One region of the Sporosarcina sp. Y1009 genome, then DNA from elsewhere that is predicted to be linked to it. Evidence: riboswitches for the same ligand, from Rfam matches in the RefSeq annotation. Region 1 holds a riboswitch; the other holds the start of a gene.
What was found. A riboswitch is a leader RNA that binds a small molecule or an ion and turns the genes downstream of it on or off. The one in region 1 is predicted to bind S-adenosylmethionine.
Positions count from the first base shown of each region.

Region 1 (3,704 bases):
TAGTTTGTTAAGGCAGATCCCGTTGCGACCATCTTTGCGCCACTAACGATAATGCCTTCATCTGTTTCGCCTTCTGTTCTGATAAAAATATCTTTGACAGCTTCAAGCGGGGTATGTCGATCGACCGGCGGATTAATGATCGCATGGTTGAAATACCAGTTACGCTCCTGTGCTTCCTTATACCATCTCCGGGCATTATCTGCATATTTTCCGTAATAATCAGGATCTGCACCGAGCGTTCCAAGAAAAGCAGCTTTGTAATCTGGAGATCTCCCCATTTGTCCAAAGGTTAACTTTGCCCACTCGGCAATGGCATCCCTGGATTCTAGTAATTCCTTAGAATTCTTGTCCACTCTAAAGTACTTTTGTGTGAATCCCCCGTTACCTGTGTCAGTCTCTGTTGTCAATACATCTTTCGTTTTTTCATCGTGTAATGCATCGTACAGTCTTGCAATAGATCGGGCTGCATTACGAAAAGCCGGGTGAGTTGTGACGTCTTTCACTTTTTCCCCGTGGAGCCAAATTTCCCGCCCATCTTTTAGACTTTCCAAGTACTCTTGTCCAGTCAATGGAATCGTTGTCTTTTTTTCTTCATCTACTTTCATTATCGCTTTCCTCCTTTTAATGGCATCGATCATTCCAAACAGCTCTAAACCCCAATATGCTTGGGATTAGAATGAATTGAAGAGTTGTCCATACCCCATTGTATTTAGGGGAAGTGAGGATTATTCATAAATAGGCGTTTAGTTATGAATCCCTGATAAATTTCCCTTTGAAATAACTTAGTGGATTGCCTTCGGTGTAATGAAAATCAATCACTTTCCCGACATATAAAACATGATCTCCGCCGTCATATTCTGCCCAAGGCTCGCACTCTAAATAGGCGAGTGAATCTTGAAGGCGGTGGCAGCACGTCCCTTTTTCCCAGCTAAAAGGTTCATTGTCAAGGGGTCTTCCAGCGAAATGCATCGCAGTATCCTGCTGCGTTTCTTTTAAAATATTTATTGTAAAATGGTTGTTTTTTAAAAACTGAAATGCTTTTGTTTTTCGATCTACAGATACGAGTAGTAAGGGTGGGTCCAGTGAGACTGAAGTAAATGAGTTTGCGGTAAACCCATGTTGGCCATCGCTTGTATCACATGTGACGACTGTTACGCCTGTTGCGAAGTGGCCAAAGCAGTTTCTTAATTCTTTGCTATCCAACTACATCTCCTCCAAATAGTGTAATGGTATATTGCTGTGATTTTTATTTGCTTCTTCTAAAAGTCTATTCACTTGTCCCTAATCTTTATTCCTCCCGAATGCACAAAAAAGCACATCACTTGTACACGACAAGGATGCGCTTTTGCTTTAAACTTTTTAAACGTTACTTTTCCCAAATTTCCTTCGAAATGTCAACAATAAACTTCAACTTTTCCCATTGCTGCTCTTCTGTCAGGTTATTTCCATGATGCGTTGAAGCAAAACCGCATTGTGGGCTTAAACATAATTGTTCAAGCGGAACATGTTTAGATGCTTCTTGTATTCGAGATTTGATCAGCTCTTTGTCTTCAAGCTCTCCATTTTTCGATGTGACAACACCTAGCACAACTTGCGCACCGCCATTTGGAATATGCTCAAGTGGTTTAAAGTCTCCTGAACGTTCATCGTCATATTCCAAGAAGAAGCCATCCACATTTTCTTTTGCAAGTAGTGTTGGCGCAATTAGATCATAGCTTCCTTCAAACGCCCAGTTAGAGCGGTAGTTTCCACGACATAAATGTGTTGAAACGACTAGATCTTCTGGTTTTCCTTCCAATACGGCATTTGCTACACGGAGAGCCAAATCAATCAAATATTCTCTCGAGTATTCGCCATCGTTAAAAGGAATATCCGGCGAAGAAAGCCCTGCAATATACACATCATCTAATTGTAAATAACGGACACCTGCATCATAGAATGCTTTGAAAGCATCGCGGTAAGCTTGAATAACATCTTTAGCATATTCTTCAATATCGGGATAGATGGTTTCATCTCTAATGCCGATATTAAATAATTGGTTCGGACTTGGTATTGTTTGTTTGGCAACAGCGCGTCCAGCAACGATTTCATTGAATTCTATAAAGTCTTTCACATGTGGATGGTCAGGATTGAATGAAACCTTCCCGATGTTACGGACATTATATCTTTCTGTTTCTTCATCACCACTAAAAACATACCCTATATCTGGAACATATCCTTCTATCCCGTTTAACTGCTCTAGAAAATCTGTATGCCAAAATCTACGTCTAAACTCCCCATCAGTTACTAATTCTAAACCAATTTCAATCTGCTTATCGACAACTCTTTTAATTTCAGTCGTTTCTACTTCACGCAGTTGTTCAGCTGTAATCTCACCCGCTTGAAACTTTTTCCGTGCATTGTGTAGGATTTCCGGACGTAGTAAACTCCCTACATGATCCGCCTTAAATGGTGCTTTTGTCAATGTCTCTGTCAGTGTTTTTGTCATTTTGCCATTCCTTCTTTCCAATTATATTAATAACTAGAATAAGAAAAACCTCTTCATTGAATAAGAAGAGGTTGGCATTTTATCGCTGTTCACTCTTCTCATCTCCAAGCTTACGCTACTGGAATTAGCACAGTACATAAATGTCTGTTGCTGAGGCTTCAAAGGGCCAGTCCCTCCACCTCTCTGGATAAGAAAGTTTCACTATTTAGTTATTGATATACACTTTACACATGCTTTTATCGAATGTCAAGGGTATTTTGAATATTATTATTGTTAGCAGTAAATCAACTGTTCACTTTAAGGCTTTAACTCATTCCCTAGACACATCCGCCAACACTTCGCGAGCGAAGTGAAAGTATGACGAGTATGGCATTTTGTGTAATTTCTCGACGGCATACTTCGCAAGTTGTTGGGCTTTCACGACATCTTCAAGATGGAAATAGCAAATCGCTTTGTAACTTTTTGTAATTTCTCTAATCGCTACGTCTAATGGAGATATTTCCACAAATTCATTTACTTCGATTGTATTGGAATTAAACAAATCAAGTGCCTTCTCATAATGACCTAATCTTGTTAAACTTCGCGCTTTCAAATCCCTTACAAAAACTAGCAAGCCCTCTTTTTCAGGTTCACTTAAAGACGATTCGTTCAACACATAGCGTTCATATTCATCCGCCATTTCAATCGCATGCTCATACTTATTCTCAAAAAACTCCTCGTATAAGACTTTCGCCAATTCATGTTCAATGAATAAATACTCATGCTGCATTAGGTTAATAAATGACGTCGCATCAGCAACATATTTTCGTGCTTCTTCATAATGATGTGCATCATAAAGAAGCCAGGTCTTTATATTCAAGAAGCCATAATAATCCGTTAAAATAAGACTCTTTCGGGAAAATCCAATAGCTGTATCTAGTAATTCATGGGCTGCTTTCATATCACCTAATGCCGTATACGACCAAACTTTCCCAGCCAGTAGCTCGATATAAATCGCTCTCGTTTCCAAGCTATCTTCAGTTATTAATTTATCAAGCCCCTTATCTAGAATCTCAATTGTTTCCCTATAGTTTGCGTTTGCAAATTCAATATTCGCAAGAAATGCCCATAACCTAACGACACGCCATTCCATTTGTAATTCTGTGTATAAAGCCATCGCTTTCTCGGTATACAATTCCCAGTTGCTATCTACGTTCTTTAAGTATTCCTCATTGGA
Region 1 is NZ_JBYHFO010000027.1:15,215-18,918, forward strand. It holds gene AC25Y1_RS18895 (4-hydroxyphenylacetate 3-hydroxylase N-terminal domain-containing protein) at 1-605, opposite strand, end outside; gene AC25Y1_RS18900 (flavin reductase family protein) at 748-1,203, opposite strand; gene AC25Y1_RS18905 (5-methyltetrahydropteroyltriglutamate--homocysteine S-methyltransferase) at 1,367-2,476, opposite strand; SAM riboswitch class I at 2,584-2,682, opposite strand; gene AC25Y1_RS18910 (helix-turn-helix domain-containing protein) at 2,799-3,704, opposite strand, start outside.

Region 2 (3,704 bases), on a different contig from region 1:
TAATTATGAAAAAGGGAAAACAAAAACTTCTGATATCATCAATTTGGCTCAAACGTTTTTAGGCGGCGGTACGGATTTTACGCTACCGCTTCTTGATGCAGTGAAAGTAATCAACGAAAGTCGTTTTAAACAAGCAGATGTCGTTTTCGTTACCGATGGTGAAAACGAAGTGGATGCATCATTTCTAGAAGGATTCAATCAGAAGAAAAGTGAAAAAGATTTTAAAGTACTCTCCTTAGTCATAGGAAATGAGACTAACACGGTCGCGCCGTTTTCAGATAAGGTAGTACAGGTCACAGACTTTAACGAGGCTGGAAGTTTTACAGCGTTTGATATATAAGATTAATGGGCACTGTCTTCGGGTGGTGCTTATTTTTTTAATCGTAGCAACAGATTTGATAAGAGGTTATCGTGAAGATCTAACTTTAAAAATAATAACTTAAGAAAATTCTATACATTATCTTCTATGTATTTTAATTCAATTTCAATTATAAATGTTATGCTAGTTGTAATAGTTAGAACGGTTTCAATAAGAAATGTCTTCAATAAAAAGGTTCTTTTCTTGAAGAAAGGAGTTTAAAGTGGATTTCAAGTACCTTTCACTAACAGAAGCATGCTGAAAGTGCCAGTTACCTGTTTAATTGACTGGCACTTTTAATGAGAGGAGTGTCTAAGATACAATTTCAGGGGAAAATTATTTTTATAGTAAAAGATCAATTTGGTTGCATCCACTTTTATAAAAAGAAATCACAAGCGCCAGCAAGTCTAGAACAATTCCAAGCCTATATCGAGTCTCTTCAAAAGGAGTTAGGTGAAAAGTTAATAAAATCGTATATTGTTGATACTGAAAATGGCAAGGGAAAGTACATTTGGGGATCCAATGTTTGGAGAACGGATTTAAATGAAAAAGTTTCTCCTCATCATCAAAAATACATAACATATTTAGAAGAGCATCGAAAAGAGATTACATTTATTGGGCCATATAAAGCGATGCGAACAAAGGGTTTGCATTTATGTTGTTATGGTCATGAATGGCGTACTCAGCCTATTAAGGTGAAAAGAGGCGAAACATGCCCTAAGTGTGAACATAAAATTAAAGAATCTAACGGAGTAAAATTCATCACAAAGCTACTAGTGAAAAATAAAATTGAATTCATTAAAGAAGTACATTTAACAACTTTCGGTCATGAGCAAGACCTGCGTTTAGATTTTTTGGTTTGTCAAAATAACCAACCATTATTTGCAATAGAATATAATGGTATCCAACATTACAAGCCAATAAGGAATGCTTATTTTGGAGGCTATAAGGGATATCGAAAGCGTAAACAACGTGATAGAATTAAACGTAATTATTGTTGGAAAATAGGTTTACCTATTATAGACATACCTTACACTGAAACAGAAGAGCAAATTGAAGAAACGGTTTTCCGTTTTTTGAATTTGTTTGAACTGGCCCAACCTTCGAATTCAAGTAAGTAAAGGAAGGTATCTGTTACACCTAACATAAATGATGACCGTTGCTGAACAATCGTCCGAAATTCAAAGTGACTGATAACTCAAGTTATGGTATACTATCACTAACTAAATAATAAACTCTTAACTTATTGAGAGAGATGGAGGGAATTGGCCCGACGAAGTCTCAGCAACCTGCCCGCTGGTAAGGTGCTACATCCAACAGGGAAACCTGAATGATGAGGAGAAATTTTTGTATGTAAACTCTTCTCTCGTCTGGGAAGAATTTTTTGTTTAGAAAAAATTTCAGGAGGGATTACGATGACAAATTTACAACAGCTATATGCGGAACGCGAACGATTGAAAAGACAAAAAGCAACTGGTGTTGCGAGTGCCATGAAAAGACATCAAGAAATCTCAAAACTTCAGCAGGAAATCGAATACTACGAACTTGGTGAAACAATCTCGAGAGCAGAAATTCAAGAAGAGTTGGCGGAAATTGAATTGCTGCAGGTGGAGATTGACCGTTTGACTGGCGTGGTTGCTGAGAGAAAGCGTGTTTTATCGGCTCATGTATTTGGAAGTCGTGAAAGTATAAGTAATTACGATTGCATATAAGTATAGGCTCATCTTTTTTGTTTGCTACAGGATTTACCAAATATGAAATTTTTAAAAAGCCTACTTCTTGCCTATTTTCGGCGAGGAATTAGGCTTTTGATATTCTGTAATAGGAAAGACATCACTTATAATGCTTTTATTTTTTCTTTTCTACTTGAAAGTCGAATACCCAACAAAACCCCGAGCAACATTCCAATTGTAGCACCGATTATAGCCCCTAAGTATCCGACAGCTTCATAACCACGCCCACCCATAAATTCAAAATCTGCAAAATGGTTACCACCTATATTCATACCAACGAATAATCCAATAACTAGCCCGATGACGGAGAGGATGACGCCCATGCCTAATCCATACAGCGTTTTACGTTTCATTTTAATCACCTCCTTAAATCTGCAGTCGCAACATATATGCTATAGAGTGATTGACAAAACTATATATTCCAAACAGTCAATCTAGTGTAGTAATTATAACATTTATAGTTACTATATGTTAGTCTTCTAAATTATTCTGTAGGTAAAGAGAGAGATTATTGATTTACTTAGTCGCGTAAGATTATATAAACGGTTTTCCGATTTTATTTAGTTCGCTTTCAACATTAATCGATAATTAAAGTATAAAGCCATACGTATATTTTATCGTAAGTGTTATACTAGTTGTAATAGTTTGAATGGTCTTTAAAGAGAACTGTATTCAACAAATGGCCCAATCAATTACTAAAATATTGTTCAACCTCGCTATGCGCAATGCTGGTGAAAAGAATTGTACCTTTAACTGAGAAGGGAGATAATTTAAATCAAAAAGTTTACCTGGATAGTGTTGATTTTATTTTTGTCTGCCATATTTTCAGGGTGTTCAGCATCTGAAGTGATTCGGGTGGGCACTCCTTATAATGAGAATGGAACTGAAGGAATAAAATTTGATAAGGAGATTAAGGACTCGAAATCAATTGAAGCTTTGAGAGAAATCATTAGGAATGTTAGGGAGATTGAAGAACCAAAAGACATAGATAGTGAACCAGAGACCTTTTTTTTGCTTGATCGTCAAAAGGAAGGCGTTGCTGAAATGTGGTTTTATGTTTTTTATCAGGGCGACGGCAGTTTAATTTTATATAATGACAATTCAAATAGTTACTTTGCTCTTTCTAAAGAGCAAACTAGTGAACTGAGAAGCATAATAGAACAATAGTAAATCGTTAATCAGCGATTGTGTGATTGTTACCAAGATGATGGTTGAGTAATGATGTAATAGGAGGAGGAGAAATATGACTAAATCTCAAAAGACTTCTGTTTTAATTGCAATTGTAGTACTTGTTTTCTTCTTTGTATTATCTTTAATTACGCGTCAGTGGGGATTCTTTTTATGGAGTTTATTGCCTGTTTTCATTGTTGCGATGACTACATTTACGGCTAAGACTGGCAAGAAAGATACCGGGAGATGAAAAAAGTATATTGAACTTGAATTGATAGAAAGGAGTCTGCAACACAGTGAGACATCACAATCAAAAGCTTTTTAAGACGTTCATTTGTTTTCTACTCATTTGGATCTTAATTGGCTATAATCCAGCGTTAACTACTGCTACTGAACAGGCAGTTTTAGAAGGAAAGTTAGAAGATTACTTGGTAGAACATGAG
Region 2 is NZ_JBYHFO010000001.1:316,886-320,589, reverse strand. It holds gene AC25Y1_RS01665 (vWA domain-containing protein) at 1-340, shown strand, start outside; gene AC25Y1_RS01660 (DUF2726 domain-containing protein) at 658-1,479, shown strand; SAM riboswitch class I at 1,599-1,698, shown strand; gene AC25Y1_RS01655 (hypothetical protein) at 1,774-2,070, shown strand; gene AC25Y1_RS01650 (hypothetical protein) at 2,196-2,444, opposite strand; gene AC25Y1_RS01645 (hypothetical protein) at 2,887-3,258, shown strand; gene AC25Y1_RS01640 (hypothetical protein) at 3,335-3,511, shown strand; gene AC25Y1_RS01635 (serine hydrolase domain-containing protein) at 3,558-3,704, shown strand, end outside.
Region 2: it holds a riboswitch for S-adenosylmethionine, as region 1 does, so the genes downstream of both, AC25Y1_RS01655 (hypothetical protein) here and AC25Y1_RS18905 (5-methyltetrahydropteroyltriglutamate--homocysteine S-methyltransferase) in region 1, are expected to answer to the same signal.